Regions from separate parts of the Hymenobacter miniatus genome, predicted to be linked through region 2. Evidence: riboswitches for the same ligand, from Rfam matches in the RefSeq annotation. Region 2 holds a riboswitch; each other region holds the start of a gene.
What was found. Region 2 has a riboswitch for S-adenosylmethionine ahead of metH (methionine synthase). Riboswitches for the same ligand answer to the same signal wherever they lie in the genome.
Positions count from the first base shown of each region.

Region 1: another riboswitch for S-adenosylmethionine. It lies ahead of JAO73_RS13145 (ATP-grasp domain-containing protein); the one in region 2 lies ahead of metH (methionine synthase).
Region 3: another riboswitch for S-adenosylmethionine. It lies ahead of JAO73_RS14470 (trans-sulfuration enzyme family protein); the one in region 2 lies ahead of metH (methionine synthase).
Region 4: another riboswitch for S-adenosylmethionine. It lies ahead of JAO73_RS18925 (O-acetylhomoserine aminocarboxypropyltransferase/cysteine synthase family protein); the one in region 2 lies ahead of metH (methionine synthase).

Region 1 is NZ_JAELXR010000007.1:220,718-226,593, reverse strand. It holds gene JAO73_RS13155 (M1 family aminopeptidase) at 1-789, opposite strand, end outside; gene JAO73_RS13150 (TonB-dependent receptor plug domain-containing protein) at 992-2,971, shown strand; SAM riboswitch class I at 3,074-3,166, shown strand; gene JAO73_RS13145 (ATP-grasp domain-containing protein) at 3,525-4,520, shown strand; gene JAO73_RS13140 (LLM class flavin-dependent oxidoreductase) at 4,655-5,674, shown strand; gene JAO73_RS13135 (amino acid permease) at 5,777-5,876, shown strand, end outside.
Region 2 is NZ_JAELXR010000004.1:315,329-321,204, reverse strand. It holds gene JAO73_RS08640 (SDR family oxidoreductase) at 1-261, shown strand, start outside; gene JAO73_RS08635 (molybdopterin molybdotransferase MoeA) at 369-1,592, shown strand; SAM riboswitch class I at 1,968-2,075, shown strand; gene metH (methionine synthase) at 2,147-5,845, shown strand.
Region 3 is NZ_JAELXR010000008.1:238,490-244,365, reverse strand. It holds gene JAO73_RS14480 (T9SS type A sorting domain-containing protein) at 1-587, shown strand, start outside; gene JAO73_RS14475 (D-alanyl-D-alanine carboxypeptidase/D-alanyl-D-alanine-endopeptidase) at 601-2,037, opposite strand; gene JAO73_RS14470 (trans-sulfuration enzyme family protein) at 2,215-3,417, opposite strand; SAM riboswitch class I at 3,560-3,674, opposite strand; gene JAO73_RS14465 (Na+/H+ antiporter) at 3,875-5,485, opposite strand; gene JAO73_RS14460 (hypothetical protein) at 5,617-5,790, opposite strand.
Region 4 is NZ_JAELXR010000014.1:90,908-96,783, reverse strand. It holds gene metX (homoserine O-acetyltransferase MetX) at 14-1,042, opposite strand; gene JAO73_RS18925 (O-acetylhomoserine aminocarboxypropyltransferase/cysteine synthase family protein) at 1,240-2,619, opposite strand; SAM riboswitch class I at 3,009-3,124, opposite strand; gene JAO73_RS18920 (LysM peptidoglycan-binding domain-containing protein) at 3,312-3,602, opposite strand; gene JAO73_RS18915 (hypothetical protein) at 3,786-4,208, shown strand; gene JAO73_RS18910 (erythromycin esterase family protein) at 4,372-5,876, shown strand, end outside.

The DNA.
Region 1 (5,876 bases), on a different contig from region 2:
GGGCGCATACTTGGGCTCGAGGTAATAATTCACCTCTTTGCCGCGCCAGGTGTCTTTGTAGATTTTGAAGTCGCCCACCGCCATCATAAACAGGTAGGGGGCGTGGGGCAGGTCCATTTTCCAGGTGTCGGTGCGCAGGCCGGGGCCGGCGGGCGTGCTGCTCACCAGCTTGCCGTTGCTGAGCGTGACGTACTTGGCGGGCACGGTCATCGAGATTTCCTCGGTGGTTTTTTGGTTGGGCCGGTCGATGGTGGGGAACCAGGCCGACGACCCCTCGGTCTCGCCCTGCGTCCAGATTTGCACCGGCTTGCCGGCCGTCGCTGAGTCGGGGTTGATGAAATACAGACCCTTGGCGTCGGTGATGGCGGCCGAGCCCTGCACTTTCAGCTCGTCGGGCTTGGCGGTGTAGTCGAGGTAAACGGTGTATTCTTCGCCCGGCTTGAAGGTGCGCCCCAGGTTGATGCGCAGGTTCATGCCGTCGGCGTAGTTGTACTTGAGCGCGGTTTGCTGGCCGCCGGTCACCAGGGCCACGGCCTTGATGTCCATGCCTTTGGCATCGAGGCGCAGCGAATCGGTGGGGTAGGCGTGGGGCTTGAGCGTGACCCACTCCTTGCCGTAGAGGTAGCGTTTGGCGTAGTCGAAGCGCACGTCGAGCTTGGTGTGCACCAAGTCGTTAATCTTGGTGGCCGAAGCGCGGTAGGGCGATTCGGACTTGGCGCCGGGGGCCTGGGCATAGGCGGCGCTGGTGGCTACGAGGCCAAGCAGGCCCAGCAGAGAAAGATGTTTCATTCAGAGAACAGCGGTGAGTGAAAATGGGAGTTCGCGCGAAGGACCGGGCCGCGGCGTAGGAGTTGCTTGGCGCAGCCACGAAAGTAGCGTGGGCGCCGCGAGTCTGTGCCGCGGTGCCGGGGCCGCGCTGCCGGGGCCGGGAGGGAACGGACGCGCCGAGCCGGGCGACAGTAAGTTTGTACCCTCATCAACCTCCTGCTTAATGCGACCAATTCGCTACGCTACGCCACTTTTCTGCTCATTTTTTGCCCTTAACTCGTTCGCCCAGACTGCCCCGGCCGACAGCGCCCGCAGCCTGCGCGAGGTGACGGTGTACGGCTCGCGCCTGAACCAAGTGGCTGGCCAGACGGGTCGTTACGTGTCCGTAATTCCGGGCCGCACGCTGAGCCAGTACCCCGTGGCCTCGCTCGACGACCTGCTGCGCCTGCTGCCGGCCCTGGAAGTGCAGAGCCGCGGCAATTTTGGCACCCAGGCCGACATCACCCTGCGCGGCTCCACCTTCAACCAAGTCCTGATTCTGCTGGACGGCATGCGGCTGAACGACCCGCTCACCGGGCACTTTGCGGGCTACTTTCCCATCGCGCCGGCCGAGATTGAGCAGATTGAAGTGGTGCGCGGCCCGGGCGCGGCCCTCTACGGCCCCGACGCCGTGGGCGGCTTCGTCAACATCGTAACCAAAACCTTTGCCGCCACCCACCGCCCCGATGCCCTGGAGCTGGGCGGGACCTTCCTGGCCGGCGAGTACGACCTGAAAAGCACCAACGCCGGCTTCTACGGCCAGGAAAAGGGGCTGCGCCTGGCCGGTGGCATCCTCAACAACACGGCCAGCGGCCAGCAGCTGAACCTGCCCGGCGGCGGGCGCAACGATTTCAAGCTCAATACTTATTCGCTGTCGGGCGCTTACCAGATTAGCGACAAGCTGAGTGCCGCGGCCCGCGCCAGCTTCGACCGGCGCGACTACAATGCCCAGAATTTCTACACCACCGCAGCCGGCGACCGAGCCCGCGAAACCACGGCGCGCGACTGGTACCAGGGCCAGCTGCGCTACGACTGGAGCGCCCGCGCCCGCACCGAGCTGCAGTTGGTGAGCACCGCCAGCACCGACTACTATCTCTACACGCCCGCTTCGGTGGCCAGCAGCCACCTCATGCACTACCTCAACGTGCAGGGCCAGCACCAACTTACCTTCTCGGACAAGGTGCGCCTGACCCTGGGCGGCCAGGCCGACCGCCGCGCCGTGCGCAGCAACGACCAGGGCCGCCACGCCGTGTGGCACCAGGGCGCCTTTGCCGTGGCCGGCCTCACCCCAACCCCGGGCCTGAGCCTGACGGCCGCCCTGCGCCTCGACCACGACCAAGCCTACGGCACCGAAGTGGTGCCTCAGCTCACGGCCAGCCAGCAGGTGGGGGAGAAGCTCACGGTGCGCGGCGCCGTGGGCCGGGCCATTCGGGCCGCCAATTTCACGGAGCAATACTACTCGTCCATCCGCCCCGGCACGGTGCCCTCGGGCTTCAACATCGGCAACCCCAACCTCAGCGCGGAGCGCACCTGGAGCTACGAGGGCGGGCTTGATTTTCAGCCCCTGCCGGTGCTCACGCTGCGCGCCACTTACTTCAACCGCTACGGCCGCAACCTGATTGACTACGTGGGCCAATCCGGCAGCCAGGTAATTGAAACCACGGGCCTCACCAACCTCAACCCCGCCGCCACCTACCGGCTGGCCCAAAACCTGTTTGCCGTGACTACTCAGGGCCTGGAGCTGGAAGCCACCGCCCGCGCCCAACTGGCGCCCCAGCTGCGGCTCGACGGCAGCGTGGGCTACACCTATACCCAGTTGGACGTGGCCGGCGACGTGGTGTCGCAGTACCTGAGCAACGTGGCCAAGCAGCTGATTACCGGCAACGTGAGCTTGACGCACCGGCGCTTCAGCGTGGGCGTGGGGGGCGTGTACAAGCAGCGCGCCGGCCAGCGCACCACTCCCAGCGCCACCGTCAACGACGCGGAGCTGACGCCCAGCTACGTGGTGATAAACGGCCGCCTCGACGTGGCGCTGCTGCCCGGGCGCGTGTGGGTGGTGGGGCAGGCCCAAAACCTGTTCAATGCGCAGTATTCCGACTTGCTGGGGGCCCAGATGCCCGGTCGCTGGCTGATGGCCGGTGTGCGGCTGGCCCTGCGCAACTAGCGCCTACCGTCCCCTCAAAAACAGCAGAAGCCCCCGATTTGGAACAAGTCGGGGGCTTCTGCTGTATCTTTGCCGTATCAATTCTTTCTCCCTGAAGGATTGTTTTTATACAGAGGCGCTGAGAGACAGGCTCTACGACGCGCCGGCAACCACCCGCAACCGCGGGCACGGTGCCAATTCCTGACCATATAAAAACAAGTTGCCGTGGAAGCCCCCAACAACCAACCCGTTTTTCTTGCCGCTTTTCGTGCCCGCGCCGCTGCCATGCGTTGCGTTGGCATGGCGTGTTGTTGCTGTTGTTGTCCGGCCTAACCCGCTGTAGTTTTTTCATCGCGGGTAGCCAAAGCTGAGTCCGGAGCAAGTTGGCTTCGCCGGGCCGCCGTGTGCGGCGTCCGGCTTGCCTGCCCGCCTCGGCGTTTCGGCCTCTTCCGACCCCGGCTCAGCGCCTTGCTCTGCGCAATTCCATTCCTGTCTCATGTCGGGCTTTGCCAGTTCACCACCTGCGTTGAGCAGCGTGCCCGCTTGCCTACGTTTCAACCCCCTCATTTCCATTATGTCTGCTGCTCAAAAGCCCATTGGCATCTACTTCGAACACCCCGAATGGTTCAAGCCGCTCTTCGCAGAGCTGGACCGCCGCGGGCTGCCCTACGAGAAAATTGATGCCGCCCACCACCTCTTCAATCCCGCCGAAAAGGAAAGCCGCTACAGCCTCGTGGTCAACCGCATGAGCTCCTCGGCCTACCTGCGCGGGCACGGGCAGGGCATTTTTCACACGGCGGGCTACGCCACGCATTTGGAGCGCATTGGCACGCGCATCATCAACGGCTCGGCGGCCACGGCCATCGAGACCAACAAGGCCCGGCAGCTGTCGCTGTTCGAGTCGCTTGGCCTGAAATACCCGAAGTCGTTTGTGATTAACCACGCCTCGCGGGCCGTCGACGCCGCCCGCGAGCTGCGCTTCCCGGTGGTGGTGAAGGTGAACATCGGCGGCAGCGGCGCGGGCATCATCCGCTTCGACACGCTGGAAGGCCTGCAGGCCGCCGTCGACAACAACCAGATTGACCTCGGCATCGACCAGACCGCGCTGGTGCAGGAATACGTGACGCCCCGCGGCGGCCACATCCACCGCGTCGAAACGCTGGACGGCAAGTTTCTCTACGCCATGAAGGTGTACACCACCGGCGAAAGCTTCAACCTGTGCCCGGCCGAAATCTGCCAGATTCCGGAGGAGCAGTCGGCCGAGTTCTGCCTGACCGAAGCGCCCAAGAAGGGCATTCAGGTGGAGGCCTTCACGCCGCCAGCCGAGGTGATTGCCGCTGTGGAGCGCATCGTGGCCGCCGCCAAAATTGACGTGGGCGGCATCGAATACTTGATTGACGACCGCACCGGCGACGTCCTGTTCTACGACATCAACGCCCTGTCCAACTTCGTGGCCGACGCCGTGAACGTGGTCGGCTTCGACCCCTACGCCCGGTTTGTGGACTACCTGGAGTCGCAGCTGCCCGCGGCCGTGGCCACCACGGCGCCGGCCGAGCTGGCCACCGCTTAACGCCCCAACAACCCGGTCCCCGCGCGGAGTTTGCCGGAGCATTTCTACCGCTTCGTTGCAGCGAAGTTGCCCACTCACCAGGTAGGAGTGCTTCGGCAAGCTCCGCAGGAGGACCCCTCAAAATCGCCAACAGCATGAAATTTGGATATTGGATGCCCATTTTCGGGGGCTGGCTGCGCAACGTCGAAGACGAGCAGATGCCCACCGACTGGAGCTATGTGAAGCAGCTGGCGCAGCGCAGCGAGGCCTGGGGCTACGACCTCACGCTGATTGCGGAGCTGTACTTGAACGACATCAAGGGCACCGAGGCGCCGTCGTTGGAAGCCTGGAGCACGGCCGCTGCGCTGGCCGCCGTCACCGAGCAGCTGGAAATCATGGTGGCCGTGCGCCCCACCTTCCACAACCCCGCGCTGCTGGCCAAGCAGGCCGCCAACATCGACCTGATTGCTCCCGGCCGCCTGTCGCTCAACGTGGTGAGCAGCTGGTGGCGCGACGAGGCCACCAAATACGGCCTGCACTTCGAGCAGCACGACGACCGGTACGCCCGCACCAAAGAGTGGCTCGACGTGGTGACCAACGTGTGGAAGCAGGACCATTTCAGCTACCAGGGCAAGTACTACCAAGTGGCCGACAACATCTTGCAGCCCAAGCCGGCCAAGGCGCCGTTCCTGTACGCCGGCGGCGAGTCGGAGGCTGCTAAAGACCTCATTTCGAGCCAGTGCGACGGCTACGTGATGCACGGCGACTCGCCGGAACAAATTGGGGCCCGCATTGCCGACATGCGCCGCCGCCGCGAGCAGAAAGGCCTCCCGCCCATGAAGTTTGGCGTGGCCGGCTACACCGTGGTGCGCGATACCGAGCAGGCCGTGAAAAAGGAGCTCGACCGCATCACCAACGTGCAGGCGTCGGCTTCGGGCTACGGCAACTACCAGCAGTGGCTGGCCGGCACGCAGCTGGAGCAGCAGGTGTCGCTGCAGGATTATTCGGTGTCGAACCGCGGCCTGCGCACGGGGCTCACCGGCACGCCCGCCCAGCTGCAGGACCGCATCGGGGCCTTCGAGCAGGTGGGCGTGGACTTCTTCCTGCTGCAAGCCAGCCCGCAACTGGAGGAGATGGAGCGGTTTTCGGAGTCGGTTATTCAGGTGTTGGCGTAACCCACGCCAGCACCGGAGAAACGTCATGCCTCGCTGTGCGCTGCATGACGTTCTATTTTTTCGTCATTCAACGTGCCCCGGTTGGCGCGTTCACCCATTTTCATGCTTAAAAAATCACTCGAGCTGCTTCGTGCCGAAGCGGCCGAAACGGGGGCTAACACCCTCAAGCGCAGCCTTAACGGCATCAGCCTCGTTGCCATTG
Region 2 (5,876 bases):
GGCAGCATCCACCCGCTGGAAGCCGAAATGGCGGGCGACGCGGAGCTGTGGCGTGCAATTGCCACCAAGCACGGCCTGGCCGAGGCAGAGTTGAGCCGCCTGGCTTCGCCCTGGCACACCGACCTGGACCTGGGCCGGCCCATTGAAGTGATAACCGACATGGCCAACAGCCGCAAGCGCGGCTTCACCGTGTTCCAGTCAACGGAGGATTCCTTCTTTGATTTGTTTGCCCAGCTGCGCGAGGACCGGTTGATTCCGTAGCGTCAACGAAAAAATACTTAGCCCGTCATGCTGAGCGCAGCCGAAGCATGACGGGCTGTTTTCTTTGACCTGCGTTCCCCCTGTTCCGCACCGCAACAAAATTCTCCATGCTCACTCCCGCCGAAGCCACGGCCCGCGTACTCGCCACGGCCCGCCCCCTGCCGACTGAAACCGTCGCCCTGCCCCACGCCGCTGGCCGCATCCTGGCCGAGACGCTGACGGCCGACCGCGACTTCCCGCCCTTCAACCGGGTGGCCATGGACGGCATTGCGGTGGCCCACGCCGCCTGGGCCGGGGGCCAGACCGAGTTTGAAATCCAACACGCCCAGTACGCCGGCGCCCCGCCCCGGCCGCTGCTCAGCCCCCGGCAAGCAGTGGAGGTGATGACGGGCGCCGTGCTCCCCGCCGGTACCGATGTGGTGGTCCGTTACGAGGACATCCTGCTGCACGACAACCGCGCCACCGTCCAGATTCCGCCGCCCGAAGCCCCCGGCGTCAACATCCACCACCAGGCCGCCGACCGCCGCGCGGGCGAGGCCCTGCTGCTGCCCGGCACCCGCCTCGGGCCCGCCGAACTGGCCGTGGCCGCCACCGTGGGCGCCGCCGAAATGCAGGTAACGCGCGCCGCCCGCGTGGCCGTAGTGAGCACCGGCGACGAGCTGGTGGGCATTCAGGAAACGCCGCTGCCGCACCAGATTCGGCGGTCTAACGCCTATGCCTTGCAGGCGCTTTTCGGCCAGCAGGGGGCCGACGTTTCCCTGTTCCACCTGCCCGATGCGCTGGACGAACTGCGCGACGGCCTCACCAAAATTCTGGGCGCGGGCTTCGACGCCGTGGTGCTGAGCGGCGCCGTGAGCAAGGGCCGCGCCGACCACCTGCCGGGCCTGCTGCGCGAACTGCACGTCAGGGAAATATTTCACGAAGTGCAGCAGCGGCCGGGCAAGCCGCTGTGGTTTGGGGCGCGGGCCGGCGGGCCGGTGGTGTTTGGGCTGCCCGGCAATCCGGTGTCGACTTTCATCACGGCCTGCCGCTACGTGCGGCCCTGGCTGCGCGCCGTGCAACAGCCCGAAGGCGCCGCCGAAGCGGCCGCCACGGACGAGGCCCCGCAACCGGCCGTGCTCACCGCGAACATCAATTTCAAGCCCCCGCTCACGCACTTCGTGCCCGTGCGTCTGGCCGTGGACGCCGAGGGCCGCCGTCTGGCCACGCCGTTGCGCGTGGGCGGCTCCGGCGACATGATGGGGCTTGTGGGCGCCACCGCATTTCTGGAGCTGCCGCCCGAGCCGGCCGTGTTTGCGGCGGGCAGCGCGTGGCCGGCGTGGGCGCTGTAGGCCGGATGTTGGGGAACCTCCGTGCGCTGGCTCCGTAAAGCAACGGGAGCCGCAGCGCCAGCGGCTGAGTGTTGAAGGTGGCCCGGCGCATTGGCCACCGTCTTTTTTCTCACCGCAACCCACCCGATTATGCCGACGAAAAAAGCAAGCACCGCCAAAAAAGACCCCTGCTGGAAAGGCTACGAGCAGGAGGGCACCAAGAAAAAGGACGGCAAAACCGTCCCCAATTGCGTGAAGAAAGACTAGCCTTCGTTCTTTTCGTTATGCCAAACGGCCCCGGCCTGCGCCCTTGTTGGCGTGGGCCGGGGCCGCAGTTTTTTGGTCTGATTTCGACGTGGGGTTGTTTTTGTGGCAGTGTTGTATCTTCGTCCTACGCTGCTATCCAGAAAGACCGAGGGACCGGGCCCGATGACGTCTTGGCAACCTACCGCGAGTAGGTGCCAACTCCCGTTTCACCGCCGTTTTGGTGAAAGAAGATGACAGCCGGAACTGTGCGCCTGCGCACGGGTTTCTTTCTGGATACGCGCTTCCGTAGCTATTCGCCCCCGAAAGAAATGTCCACTGCCACCCTCGCCGCCCCCTCTCCCCTTCCCGAGCTGCTCCGCCAGCGCCTGCTGATTCTCGATGGCGCCATGGGCACCATGATTCAGCGCCATCTGCTCACGGAGGAGGATTTCCGCGGCACGCGCTTCGCCGACCACCCCAAGCCCCTGCGCGGCAACAACGACCTGCTGAGCCTGACGCGGCCCGACATCATCAAGGGCATTCACGCCGAGTACTTCGCCGCCGGGGCCGACATGGTGGAAACTAACACCTTCTCCGGCACTACCATTGCGCAGGCCGACTATGGGCTGGAGCACATTGTGTACGAGCTGAATTACGAGTCGGCCCGCCTGGCCCGCGAGGCGGCCGACGAGTACAGCACGCCCGAGCGGCCGCGCTTCGTGGCCGGCGCCGTGGGCCCCACCAACCGCACCGCCTCGCTCTCGCCCGACGTGAACCGGCCCGGCTTCCGCGCCGTGACCTTCGACGAGCTGGCCACGGCTTACCTGGAGCAAGTGCGCGGCCTCGTGGACGGCGGCGTGGACACGCTGCTCATCGAAACCATCTTCGACACGCTGAACGCCAAAGCCGCGCTCTACGCCGTGCAGAAGTTCTTCGACGAAGGCGGCCGCGTGGTGCCCGTCATGATTTCGGGCACCATCACCGACGCCTCGGGCCGCACGCTGAGCGGCCAGACGGTGGAGGCATTCTGGAACTCTATCCGCCACCTGCCGCTGCTGAGCGTGGGCCTGAATTGCGCCCTCGGGGCCCACCAGCTCAAGCAGTACGTGGAGGAATTGAGCCGCATTTCCGACGTGCACATTTCGGCTTATCCCAACGCGGGTTTGCCCAACGCTTTTGGTGGGTATGATGAATCGGCGCAGGAATTTGCGGCGCTGGTGGAGGAATATCTGAAGGAAGGCATCGTGACGGTGGTGGGTGGTTGTTGTGGCACCACGCCCCAGCACATTGCCGAGCTGAGCAAGCTGGCCGAGAAATACCAGCCCCGCCAATTGCCCTCCGTACCCACGCCTTCCACGCGCCTGAGCGGACTGGAGCCGTTTACCATCAAAGAGGAAAGCCTGTTCGTGAACGTGGGCGAGCGTTGCAACGTGACGGGTTCGCGCGCTTTCGCCCGCCTCATTCGCACCGGCGCGTACGAGGAAGCCCTGGCCGTGGCCCGCCTGCAAGTGGAAGAAGGCGCCCAGGTGCTCGACATCAACATGGACGAGGGCATGCTCGATTCGGAGCAGGTGATGACGACGTTTCTGCACCTCATCGCCTCGGAGCCCGACATTGCGCGGGTGCCCGTCATGATTGACTCCTCGAAGTGGAGCGTGCTCGAAGCCGGCCTGAAATGCGTGCAGGGCAAGAGCATCGTGAACTCCATCTCGCTGAAAGAAGGCGAGGCGGCCTTCCGCGAGCGGGCCCACACGGTGCGCCAGTACGGCGCGGCCGTGGTGGTGATGGCCTTCGACGAAAACGGCCAGGCCGACTCGCTGGCGCGCCGCATCGAAATCTGCCAGCGCAGCTACGACATTCTGACGAAGGAAGTGGGCTTCGACCCGTCCGACATCATTTTCGACCCCAACATCCTGACCGTGGGCACGGGCATGGACGAGCACCGCAACTATGCGCTCGACTTCATCGAGGCCGTGCGCTGGATTAAGACGAACCTGCCCGGCGCGCTCACCAGCGGCGGCATTTCGAACATTTCGTTCTCCTTCCGCGGCAACGACGTGGTGCGCGAGGCCATGCACACGGCCTTCCTCTACCACGCCATCCGGGCCGGCCTGGACATGGGCATCGTGAACCCCGGCCAGCTCGGCGTGTACGATGAAATCGAGCCCCATTTGCTGGAATTGGTTGAAGACGTGCTGCTCAACCGCCGCGCCGACGCCACCGAGCGCCTGGTGGAATTTGCCGACACGGTGAAACAGAAGGACAAGGCCGAAGTGAAAGCCGACGAGTGGCGCAGCCTGCCGGTGCAGGAGCGCCTGTCGCACGCGTTGGTGAAGGGCATTACCGAGTTTATCGACGAAGACACCGAGGCCGCCCGCCGGGAGCTGGCCCGCCCGCTCGACGTGATTGAGGGCCCGCTGATGGCCGGCATGAACGTGGTGGGCGACCTGTTCGGGGCCGGCAAAATGTTCCTGCCGCAGGTAGTGAAATCGGCCCGCGTGATGAAAAAGGCGGTGGCCTACCTGGAGCCGTATCTGCTGGCCGATAAGCAGGGCTCGGACCGCCAGACGGCCGGCAAAATCCTGATGGCCACGGTGAAGGGCGACGTGCACGACATCGGCAAGAACATTGTGGGCGTGGTATTGGCCTGCAACAACTTCGACATCGTGGACCTCGGCGTGATGGTGCCGCTGGAGAAAATTCTTGACGAAGCCCAGAAGCAAAACGTGGACGTCATTGGCCTGTCCGGCCTCATCACGCCCTCGCTCGATGAAATGGTGTACGTGGCCCAGGCCATGGAAAAGCGCGGCATGAAAACGCCCCTGCTCATTGGCGGGGCTACTACCTCGCGCCTGCACACGGCCGTGAAAATCGCGCCCGCCTACAGCGGCGCCGTGGTGCACGTGAACGACGCCTCGCGCTCGGTGGGCGTGGCGGCCGGCCTGCTCGGCTCGGGCGAACACGCCTACGCCCAGACCGTGGCCGACGACTACGCCGCCCTGCGCGCCGACTACGCCAGCCGCCAGCGCGACAAAAGCTACCTGCCCATCGAAGCGGCCCGCGCCAACGGCTTTAAGTCGGACTGGAACGCGGTGCCCATCACCAAGCCCAGCTTCCTCGGCACCAAAGTACTGGAAAACTACGACCTGGCCGAGCTGGCCGAGTACATCGACTGGACGCCCTTTTTCCACACCTGGGAGCTGAAAGGGCGCTACCCGCGCATTCTGGAGGACGAAAACCTGGGCGAAGCGGCCACCCGGCTGTTTGCCGACGCGCAGGCCTTGCTGAAGAAAATCATCGACGAGAAGCTGCTCACGGCCCGCGCCGTGCTGGGCTTTTGGCCGGCCAACACCAAGGACTACGACACCATTGAGGTGTACGCCGACGACTCGCGCGAAACCGTGGCCACTGAGTTTTTCACCTTGCGCCAACAGGGCGAGAAGGGCCCAAAAATCCCCAACATCGCCTTTTCCGACTTTCTGGCGCCGAAAGAATCGGGCCGGGCCGACTACTTGGGCGGCTTCGCTGTGACGGCCGGCATCGGCATCGAAAAGCTGCTGGAGCAGTACGAAGCCGACCACGACGACTACTCCAGCATCATGGTGAAGGCCCTGGCCGACCGCCTGGCCGAGGCCTTTGCCGAGCGCCTGCACGAGCGGGTGCGCCGCGAGTTCTGGGGCTACGCGCCCGACGAGCACCTCACCAACGAAGACCTGGTGCAGGAGAAATACCGCGGCGTGCGCCCCGCCCCCGGCTACCCCGGCTGCCCCGACCACACCGAGAAAATCACGCTGTTCCAGCTGCTCGACGCTGAGGGCAACACCGGCATCTCGCTCACCGAAAACCTGGCCATGTACCCGGCTTCGTCGGTGAGCGGCATGTACTACGCCCACCCCGATTCGCGCTACTTCGGCCTCGGCCGCATTGGCGTGGACCAGGTGGCCGACATTGCCCGGCGCAAGGGCATGGAAACCGCCGAGCTGGAGCGGTGGTTGATGCCCAACCTCAACTACGAGCCAAAGCAGTAGCGCTGCGGGCGTGGGCTCTGCGAGTCCGCGC
Region 3 (5,876 bases), on a different contig from region 2:
GCACCACCCTGCCCGACGGCTCTGCCGCTCCCTCGGCCGGCCCGGCCATCAACGCGGCCAAGCCGATGGGCTACTACATCGAAGACTTTGAATACGTGGCCGGCCGCGGCGACTTGGACAGCCACAACGGCCGCTTTTGCATCACGCCGGAGTACCCGCAGGGCACCTATGCCTACTTCGTCACCATCAACAGCCAGTACGCCGGCGCCTACCCCTACACGCCCGGCCCCACCTACTACGGCGTGATTCCGGCCGGCGCCACGGGCCCGCAGTCGGGCCACGCCGTGGTGAACGAGCCCGTGACCACCTACGTGGTGACGGCCACTTTCGTGGCCGCCGGGGTGCAGCTGCAAACCTACCCCAACCCGGCCAGCACCACCCTCACGGTGAAGCCCGAAGGGGGCGTGGCCAACGACCTGCGCGCCACCCTCTTCAATGCCCTGGGCCAGCCCGTCACGCCCACGGCCGAGCTGCATCCGTCGGTAGAAAGCGAATTTGATTTATCGTCGCTGGCGGCCGGCGTGTACATTCTTCGGGTACAAGGCGCGGGCACTGCCGCGTCGCAAAAGGTGGTGGTGACGCGGTAAGCCGGCGCCGCACCTACAGGCGGTCGCGCACCTGGCGCAGCACCCGCTCCACTTCGTTGCGCATGTCGCCGCTGTCGGCCACGTGGTTGTTGTTCATGAAGCTGAAGGCCACCAGCCGGCCGCTTTTGGTGCGCAGGTAGCCGCACACGTTCAGGTTGTTGCTCAGCGTGCCGGTTTTGCCCCACACCCAGGGGCCGGCGGCGTCGTGGTAGCGCTTGCGGAGGGTGCCCTGCCCCCCGCCGGCCGCCAGCAGGCTCAGCAAGCGCCGCTCGGGCACCTCTTGGTGCAGGCGGAGCAGCAGCGCCGTGAGGGAGCGGGGCGTGACGAGGTTGAGCCGCGAAAGCCCCGAGCCATCCACCCACACCACGGGGTCGGGCAGGCCGCCGAGGAAGTTTTTGCGGGCGTAGCGAATCACGCGGCCGGTGCTGAGCGAGTCGTGGCTGCCGATTTTGGTGCTGCACATCAGCAGGAGTTGCTCGGCGAGGAAGTTGTCGCTCACGCGCAGCATGCGGCGGTAAAGGGAGTCGACGCGCAGCCCGTGCAGGGTGCGAATAGAATCCGGGCCCGGGCGCGGGCGCCAGGCGGCGTTGGCCGTGGCCCGGCGCAGGGTGTCGCCCAGCAGCCGCAGCATCAGCCCCCGGCTGGTGACGAAGGGCGTTTCATCGACCCATTTTTTGGTGGAGGGCAGCACGTAGAAGCGGTTTTCGCGGGGGTCGCGCAACACGTGGGTGTCCTTGTCGAGGCCTGGCGTGAGCAGGTCGGAAGTGGCCGGGCCCACCAGCGGCACGAAATAGCGCGGCAGCACCCGCACGCGCGGCATGGCCGGGGCCACGGCCCGCGTGGCGGCCGTGCCGCCGGCCCGCGGCTTGGCGGGCGCGGGCGCGGCGGCGTAGAAGCGCACGGTGTGCCCGTAGATGGGAAATGCCCCGCGCTCGGGCTGGAAATAGTAGCCATAGTCGTCCCAGGTCCAGCTGGGGCCGAAGGGCGTCACGCATTTGATGTCGCAGTAGGCCAGCACTTTCTCGGGGCGGTTCAGCAAAAAGCTGTAGGCGCGGCGGCTGGGCACGTCGCCGTGCAGCAGCGTGGGGTCGCCGGTGCCCTGGAAAAACAGCGTGTCGCGGCGTGAGAAGTAGCGCAGGCTCGGCAGCGAATCACCGAGCAGGTGCAGCCCGGCATAAAAGCTGAACAGCTTCATGTTGCTGGCCGGGGTGAAGTATTTGGCTTCTTGGTAGCCGTAGAACGGCTTCGTGCTGTCGGCATAGGCCAAGCTCAGGCCCACCTGGTGCTGGCGCAGGATGGCCGAGCTATTCAGCAACGAATCGAGCCAGGGCAGCGGCCGGCCCGGCGCCGTGGCGGCGGTGGCCGGCGGGGTGGTGGCGGTTTGCGCGCAAGCCGGCAGCTGGGTGGCCCCCAGCGTCAGCAGCAACAGAAAATACAGGGAACGTAGCATCGGCCGCAACTTACGCAACAGACACGGTCGGGGAGGCTTTTATGGCCCAAATCATGCTTGGCGCCCAAAAATCGGCCGAATAAAACGGCCGCCATTGGGCCCGGTGGCGGCTCCCGTAACGGCGGGCGGCCACTGACTGGCTTCTTCGCGCAGCCAGCCTGCCGCCCGCCGTTGCGGCTAGGCCAGCACGGCCTCTGCTTCGGGCACCGCCAGCGGTGCGCTGGCCGCGGCAGCGCCCAAGCCATCGAGCGCCTGCGCCAAATCCGCAATGAGGTCGTCGGCGGCCTCCAGGCCAATGGAGAGGCGCAGCAGGCTGTCGGCAAAGCCGGCGGCGCGGCGCTGCTCGGCCGGGATGGCCGTGTGCGTCATCGAAGCCGAATGGCACACCAGGCTCTTGCCGCCGCCCAGGCTCACGGCCAGCTTGAAGTAGTTCAGGCTGGTGGCAAGTTGCGTGGCCGCGTCCACGGTGTCGTCTTTCAGCACCAGCGCGATGATGCCGCCAAAACCGTCGGGCTGCTGCTGCCGGGCCAGGCCGTGGTTGGGGTGCGATTCCAGCCCGGGGTAATACACAGCCTGGATTTCGGGGCGGCTTTGCAGGAAGCGGGCCACCTGCAGGGCCGCGCTGCAGTGCCGGGCAATGCGCAAATGCAGGGTTTCGAGCCCGCGAATCACCAAAAACGAATCGAACGGCCCCAGTATGGCCCCCGAGGCGTTTTGAATGAACTGGATTTGCTTGCCCAGCTCTTCGGTAGCTGCCACCACGGCGCCGGCAATCAAATCGGAATGGCCGCCCAAATACTTGGTGGCGCTGTGCACCACCAAATCGGCGCCCAGCAGAATGGGCTGCTGCAGCACGGGCGAAGCAAAGGTGTTGTCGACGCACAGCCAGGCACCGGCGGCGTGGGCCAGCTCGGCCAGCCCGGCAATGTCGGAGACTTTGAGCGTGGGGTTCGAGGGCGTCTCCAGCCACACCAGCTTGGTGCGCTCGGTGATGGCGGCCTGCACCTGGGCCAGGTCGGCGGTGTCGCAATACACGATGTCGATGCCGAAACGGCGGTACACGTGCTCAAACAGGCGGAAGGCCCCGCCGTAGATGTCGTCGATGGCCACAATCTGGTCGCCGGTCGAGAGCAACTTCAGCACGGCATCGATGGCGGCCATGCCGCTGGCAAAGGCGTAGGCCGAATGGCCGTGCTCGAGGCCGGCCAGCAGCTGCTCCAGGGCGCTGCGGGTGGGGTTGGCGGTGCGGGAGTAGTCGTAGCCCTTGTGCACGCCCGGCGACTCCTGCACGAAGGTACAGGTCTGGTATATCGGCACCGCGAGGGCACCGGTTTGTTCGTCGACGGGAAAGGACTGAATGAGGCGGGTGGAGGCTTGCATGAGGCAATGAGCGTTTTGTGGCTGAGACGAAAACGCACCCGGGTACCTAAGCACTTTCAAGATTTCTTACCGAAAGGGCACAAAAAAAGCCCTTCCGACAAGTCAGAAGAGCACCACCGCTGCAGTCGGGGAACATCTTGTAGACTTATCTTCTCCTGAACCGGCCGAAACTGATTCAGAACAGGATTTAGCACCTGGTATTGCTACTGGTTGCTAAGGCATCGCAGGGCCTGTCCCTCCGCCTTTCTTGATAAGTGCCCCGATTAGGGAGCGTGCCGCAAAGATAGCGGCGGCCTGAAACGACGCAAGCGAGGGAGTGGAAAAAATAATCAGCACTTCCTGCAGAGCGCAGCGAAGCATCTCGCGTGTGGTAGTAATTTAATTGATATTAGTTGAAGCAGGCGAGATGCTTCGCTGCGCTCTGCATGACGTTCCGTTATCAGCCGGCCGCCCTCCCCTACCGCTCAATGTGCTTCACCTTGGCCTCGTCCAGGTCCAGTTGGGCTTCCTGCTGGCGCAGCACTTCGTCGTCGAAGCTGTCGTGGTGGCGCAGGTGGGCCAGGGCCTCGCGCTCCACGTTCAGCACATCGAGCAGCACGAGGTGGTACTGGCGCAGGGCGTCGCGGCCGGCCTGGTCGGTTTCCAGCGCGTTGAGGGTGCGGGTGGTGAGGTTGATTTCGGTTTGCATGCGCTGCTGCAGGCGGGCAATCAGCTCGTTGGCTTCCGTTTCGGCGGCGTAGTGGCGCTGCAGGTGCTTCACGGCCGCGGTGCGCAGGTGCAGGCGCACGCCGGCTTCCTGCTCTTCGAGGGGCATGCGGTCGTCGCGCTCGGCAATCCGGGTGAAGCGGATGATGGCCGGCAGCGTGAGCCCCTGCAGCACCAGCGTGACCAAAATGACCACAAATGTGATGAACAGAACGAGGTTGCGCTGCGGGAACTGCAGGCCGTCGTTGGTCATCAGCGGCACCGATAGCGCCGAGGCCAGCGACACCACCCCGCGCATGCCCGCCCAGCCCAGCACCAGCGTGCCCTGCCAGCCGGGGCTGGGCTCGGCATTGCGGATGCTTTTGCTCAAATAGCGCGGAATGAACGCCGCCGGGTACATCCACAGCAGCCGAATGACAATGACCAGCCCGCTCATCAGCAAACCGTAGGCAATGCCTTGCTGCAAAGAGTATTCGCCCAGCCCTTCCACCGCAATGGGCAACTGCAGGCCAATGAGAATGAACACCAGCCCATTCAGCACGAAGCTCACGCTGGCCCACACGCTGTTGGCCTGCAGGCGGGTGTTGGCGTCGAACACCCGGTGCGACAGGTGCGAAAGCAGCAACCCGCCGCTCACCACCGCCAGCACGCCCGAAAAGTGGAATTCCTCGGCCAGCAAATACATCACGTAGGGCGCCATGAAGGTGAGCACCGTGTTGATGCTGGGCGTGGTGGGCAGGTACTTGTGAATGAGGTAGAAGCCGTAGGCCACGCCCAGCCCCACCGCCAGCCCCATGCCGCTCACCAGCAGAAAGCTGGTGGCCGCCTCCTGCCACACAAACACGCCCGACGACACCGCCAGCAACGCAAACCGAAACACAATCAGGCTGCTGGCGTCGTTAATCAGGCTCTCACCTTCCAGAATAGCCGTCACCCGCCGCGGCACCTTGATGCCGCGCAGCACTGAAGTGGCCGCCACTGCATCGGGCGGCGAAATGATGCCCCCGAGCAGGAACCCCAGCCCCAGCGTAAACCCCGGAATGACGGCCCGCGCCACGTAGGCCACAATGGCCGAAGTAAAGGCCACCAGCCCAAACGCGAGCAGCCCAATGGCCCGACGCCAGCGCCAGAAATCGTTCCAGGAGGTGGTCCAGGCCGCCTCGTAGAGCAGCGGCGGCAGGAAAATCAGGAATATTAAATCGGGCGCAATGGCCACCCGCGGCAGGCCGGGCACAAAGCTGAGCGCCAGCCCACCCAACACCAGAAAAATGGGGTAGGAAATGCGCAGCTGCTGCGCCAGCATCACCAGCAGAAACACGACGAACAGCAGGCCGAGAACGAGGAGCAGGGTTTCGTGCAACATGGGGCCGGGTTGTATTTACCAGCCCAAAGAAACACCCGGCCGCGCCAGCCAACGAAACGGCTTGCCCAAGCGCGCTGTGCTTCAGCGGGCGCGACGAAGCAGGATGACGAAACGCTTGGGCGCGTTCTATTCTACCGGTGCCACAGCTGGCGGCCCGCCGTGGGCCGCTTGGGCCGGTCGAAAAGCACCACGTAGAGCACGCCCAGCAACGGCGTGAGCAGCAAGGCCGTGAGCAGGCGCAAGTGCCAGTAGTGCACCGGGCTCAGGCCCCAGCTCTGGACGAGGTGATTGATGAAATGTGCCATAAACTAAATGTATTAATTCCCAGCAACTTTTGCAATCGTTTGCGGAAATACCCGCCTCTTTTTTGCGGGCCGTCACGGGCTAGCCG
Region 4 (5,876 bases), on a different contig from region 2:
GCTGCGCCAAAAATTAATGCACGAACGTGGGCGCGTAAAACCGCTCCAGAAAGTGCGTAATTCCTGCCGTTTCCAGCAGGAAACCGTCGTGCCCGTAGCGGGAGTCCAGCTCCGCGTACATCGCGCCCGGAATGTGAGCGGCCAGCTCGCGCTGCTCACTCAGCGGAAACAGCACGTCGGACGTGATGCCCAGCACCAGCGTGCGAGCCCCGATGCGCCGCAGCGCCGCCGCCACGCCGCCCCGGCCGCGGCCCAGGTTGTGGCTGTCCATGCTGCGGCTCAGGGCCACGTAGCTATAGGCGTCGAAGCGGGCCACCAGCTTGTCGCCCTGGTAGCGTTGGTAGGTGCTGGCGCGGTGCTCGTGCGGCAGGTGGTCGTCGTCGGGGTCGGTTTGGGTGTCGGCGTAGGCCAAGTAGCTGCGGTAGCTGAGCAGGGCCATGGCGCGGGCGGCGCGCAGGCCTTCGTCGCCCCCGCCGGGCTGGCCGGCGGCGTAAGTGGGGTCGGCTTCAATGGCCAGGCGCTGGGCCTCGTTGAAGGCAATGCCCCAGGCCGAGTGCCGGGCGTTGGTGGCAATGACCACGAGGTGGTCGAACAAATCGGGCCGCTGCACGGCCCACTCCAAGGCCTGCTGCCCGCCCAGCGAACCGCCTATCAGGGTGTGAATGTCGGTGAGGCCCAGGTCCTGGCGCAGGGCCTCGTGCGCCGCCACCAGGTCGCGGATGGTCAGCCGCGGAAAGTGCTGGTAGCGCGGGCGGCCCGTGGCGGGGTCCGGGTCGCGTGGGCTGGTGCTGCCGTAGCAGGAGCCCAGCACGTTGGCGCACACAATGAAGTACTCGGCGGGGTCGTAGTAGCACCCCGGCCCCACCAGCCCCGGCCACCAGGCCAGCACGTCGGCGTTGGCCGTGAGGGCGTGGCACACCCACACCACGTTGTCGCGGTCCTCGTTGAGCTGGCCCCAGGTGCGGTAGGCCACGTGGGCCCCGGCCAGGGTTTCGCCGCTTTCAAGAAGCAGGTCGGGCAGGTGAAAAATATGGTCTGACATGGGTCATCAAGTGTAAAAAAGTCGCTGCAGAACCAGCGCACGAAACCGGCCCTTGGTATCTCACCCCCATCTTTCTCCAACAAACTGCAGGAAAGTGGGCCCGCCCGTGGGCTGGTTCTGCATCGACCTAACTAGCAAGAAGCCGCCAGCGAGACTGGCACCGGCCCACCAGGGGTGGCCCGCTGGCGGCGGTGGGGTTACACTTCCAGCGGCTGGGCGTGCTCTAATTCGGGCTCGGTCACGGCCTCGCCTTCCGTAGGCAGGCTGGCCGTATTGCCCACGGCGTCAAACGCGGCCTGCAAGTCGCCCTTGATGTCTTCAAAATGCTCGATGCCCACCGACAGGCGCAACGACGTGGGCGTGACGCCAGCGGCCAGTTGTTCCTCGTCGCTGAGCTGCTGGTGCGTGGTGGCCGAAGGCTGAATGATGAGCGTCTTAGCGTCGCCCACGTTGGCCAGGTGGCTGATAAGCTTGAGGTTATCGATGAACTGCGTGGCCGTTTCCTTGCTGCCTTTGATGCAGAAGCTCAGCACGCCGCCGAAGCCGCGCTTCAGGTATTTCTGCGCCAGGCGGTGGTAGGGGCTGCTGGGCAAGCCGGGGTAGTTCACGCTTTCCACCTGCGGGTGCTGCTCCAGCCAAGTCGCGATTTTGAGGGCGTTTTCCACGGTGCGCTCCACGCGCAGGCTCAGGGTTTCGAGTCCGATGAGCAGTTGGAAAGCGTTGAACGGGCTCTGCGAGGGGCCGAAGTCGCGCAGGCCTTCCACCCGGGCCCGTATGATGAAGGCGATGTTGCCAAACGGCCCGCCCTTGCCAAATACGTCGTTGAACACTAGGCCGTGGTAGCCTTCGCTGGGCTCGGTGAACTGCGGGAATTTGCCGTTGCCGAAGTCGTAGGTGCCGCCGTCCACAATCACGCCGCCGATGCTGGTGCCGTGCCCGCCAATCCACTTCGTGGCCGACTCTACCACGATGTGCGCGCCGTGCTCCAGGGGCCGAAACAGGTAGCCGCCCGCCCCAAAGGTGTTGTCCACAATCAGCGGCAGGTCGTGCCGGTTGGCAATGGCCGCAATGGCCTCAAAGTCCGGAATACTGAAGCTGGGGTTGCCAATGGTTTCGAGGTAAATGGCCTTGGTATTTTCGTCAATCAACTCCTCAAACGAGGCCGGGTTGTCGCCGTCGGCGAAGCGCACCTCGATGCCCAACCGCTTGAAGGCCACCTTAAACTGGTTGTAGGTGCCGCCGTAGAGGAAGGCCGTGCTCACGAAGTTGTCGCCGGCCTGCAGGATGTTGTTGAGGGCAATGAACTGCGCCGCCTGGCCCGAGCTGGTGGCCAGCGCGGCCACGCCGCCTTCCAGCGCCGCCACACGCTGCTCAAACACGTCGGTGGTCGGGTTCATGAGGCGGGTATAAATGTTGCCGAACTCTTTCAGAGCAAACAGGTTGGCGCCGTGCTCGGCGTTCTTGAACACGTAGCTGGTGGTTTGGTGAATGGGCACCGCGCGCGAGCCGGTGGTGGGGTCGGGCTGCTGGCCGGCGTGGAGTTGCAGGGTTTCGAAGTGCAGGGATTGAGCGGACATGATGGGGGAATGGTTGAAGGTTGAAAAACCGGAATGAGTTGATAGAGAAAGGCGCTAATTGGCTTGTTCATAAGCACTTGAAGCGCAGCAAGTCCCCGAAGTGTGCCCGTGCTGAAGCGGCGGCCTGGTGCGCGCCGAACGTGCCGAAAAGGCGCGCGACGGCCCCGAGAAGCCACCAGAAAATCCAGAAAGGAGGGGAGGGGGTGCCTAAGCCGAAATCAGCTTAGCAACAACACGGGCAGCAACAGCACATTCGCATTCGGGCGAACGGCGCGGCCGGCATGCAACGGCCCGGGGCCGAAACAGAAAAACCCGAAGCCCCGGCGCGCAAAGCAGCCGCAGGAGTCGGGTTGGGAAAGGCGAAACGAGAAGAATTTTCCATGGCACTCGAGTCATATGCCCCAGCGCGGCCAACGCCGCAGTGGGTAGGAATTGGCACCTTTCACAGGAAGGAAGGTTGCCAGCGGGTCAGGGAGCCTAGTCTCTCGCCGCTTCTGTATAAAACGTAAAACTTCCCGCCGTTAGCAGGGAGTACCGGGTTGGTGGGGGCAAATGTACGAGAGAAATTTTTGGACGGGCAAGCAAGCAGGGCGAAATAAATTTTTCGCTGGCCGTTTTCGGACCCGCCCAAACACAAAAAAGCCACCCTGAAACAGAGTGGCTTTTCTCACCTTTTTTCTGCAAAAAAGTACCTAGAGACTAGGTAGGGTTAACACCTGGCCGACTTCGATATGGTCAGGGTTACTGCCGATGGTGGCCTTGTTGGCCTCGTATATCTGATGCCACTTGGCGGCATCGCCGTAGTGGTGTTTGGCAATTTTAGACAGCGAGTCACCGCTTACCACGGTGTACGAATCGCCGGCGGCGGCTGGATTGGCATTGGCCGCGTTTCCGAAAAAATCAGTGCCGCCAGCAGCCGGCTTCGCTGCGGGCTCTACGGGTTTTTGCTCGCCTTTGTCGCTGAGAAAATCAAAGAGTCCCATGGATTTGTTCCGTTTGATGAAAAAAAAATTGAATGAGCCGCCCCGTGGGGTAGCCAACAGGGCCCATATACGGGCCGGCTCCGACGAGGTTACGGCGTAAACTCTTTTGCTTGCGGGTCCGTAAGCCGACGAGTTTGCAACCGCAGGCTTTCTCATTCTTTCACCATTCTTCTTTTTGTGCTCATGAAACTTCAGTCCCTTTTTTCGCTCCGTTATTTCGCCAGCCTGTTGCTGTTGGTGTCGTTGTTTGTCACGGCGTGTGGCAACGACAAAGGCAAGGTAGAAGGCGTGAATATGCTGTACGGCACCGATAGCAAGGTATGGAAAACTGCTAAAGAAACCGATGCCAGTGGCGACAAAGTAAAGCAAACTGACGCGCAAAAACAGCAGGAGCTTCACGTTTTTGCCAACGGCAACTACACCATGACCGACGGCGCCGCCGGTGCCGTGTCGGGCAAGTACACCTTTGACCAGGCCGGTAAAACCATCACCTTCACCCCCGAAGGCAGCGCTACGGCCAACACTTTCGCCGTAGAAACCCTCACCGACGACAAGCTCACGCTGAAGTCGGCCGACGGCGCCACGCTGATGCTGGAAAAGGACTAGGCATCGCCACCAATTCTACAAAAAGCCCCGAACCACAGTGGTTCGGGGCTTTTTTTGTTGTTCAACAGTCGGGCTCAAGCCCGGGCCCAGCGGGAAAAGGCCAGTAACTTGCCGCCACTTTCCGAACTGCACCAAGCAGCCTTCCCACTTTTTTCTGCTACGCATGCTGATTGATTGCAAGGCGGCGGCCCTGGCGGGGGCGCTGCTGCTGGCGGGCGCATTCGCCCAGGCCCAGGCCCCCGCGCCCCTGCCCACCCACGCGGTGCGCAGCATTGCCCCAACCGATACCGATTTTCGGGACCTGGATTTTTTGAAAGCCGAAATCGGCCCGGCGCGGGTGGTGATGCTGGGCGAGCCCACTCACGGCGAAGGCAACGTGTTCGAGGCCAAAATCCGGCTGTTGCGCTTTCTGCGCGAGCAGATGGGCTTCACCACGGTGGCGTTCGAGAGCGGGTTTTATGACTTGCACAAGGCCCAGCAGGCGCTGGAAGCCGGCCGGCCGGCGCCGGAGGCCCTTGGCAACAGCGTGTTTGGGGTGTGGACTTCGACGCAGGAATTCCAGGGCGTGCTGCCGTTGGTGGGCCGAAACGGGCTGCGCGTGGCCGGTTTCGACCCGCAGTTGAGCGGCGAGTACGGCGGCGACCTGGTAGATGACTTGCAGGCATTTCTGGCGCCGCAGAAGAGCGCGGCCCTGTTGAATTACGACTACCTCGAAGGCGTCATCGGCTTCATGGGCGAGCGTTTCGCCTTTCTGCCCACCACCACGCTGGCCGAGTTTGAAGCGGAAATGGCCAAGGCCACGAAACAGGTGGCCAAAGCTGCCGCCAGCTCCGACGCCCGGCGCCGCACCGAGGCCGCCTTCTGGCAGCAAACCCTGCGCAGCCTGCTGGCCCAGGCCCGCGACTACGCCGAGCACGACCCTGCCGCGAAAACCGAGCAGGAGTTTAAGGCCCTCGACAGCAACCCGCGCGATGCCCAGATGGCCGCCAACCTGCTGTGGTACGTGCAGCAGCACCCGCAGGAAAAAGTGGTGTGCTGGGCCGCGCTGCCGCACCTGGCCAACCGCACCGACCGTTTCGATACCGCCGAGCTGCAAGCCTACCGGCCCATGGGCCGCCTCGTGAAAGAGGCCCTCGGGCCCGACCAAGTGTACATTTTGGGCACGCTGGCCGGCGGCGGCTCGCACGGTTTCCCGGCCATGGGCTACCGGCCGGTGCCCGCGCCGGCCGCGGGCTCGCTCGAAGCCGAGCTGCTGGCCCAGCCGGCCGACTACGCTTTCGTGAGCCTGAAGCACGACGCGCCCGGCCGCGAGCTCACCACCTACGCCTTCGACTACACGCCCATGCGCGCGCCCTGGAGCGAGGCGGTGGACGGCTTTCTGTTTTTGCGCGAGGTGCACCCGCCGCGGGGGGGCAGCGCTACCGCCAGCGCCGCCCTGCCCGCCCCGCCCGACAGCGCCTCCGCCAATAGCAGCCCGGGCAGCCGGAACCCGGCCGCAGTGCCCCGCCGCGTGCGTACCACTACCGCCGGAGCGTCTGTGGTGCCGGTGCACGGCGTGGTGCTCGACCGCCAGACCAAAGCGCCGGTGCCCTACGCCTCGGTAGCGGTGCCGGGCCAGGGCGTGGGCACGGTAGCCGACGGCCAGGGGCGCTTTGCGCTGGGCGTGCC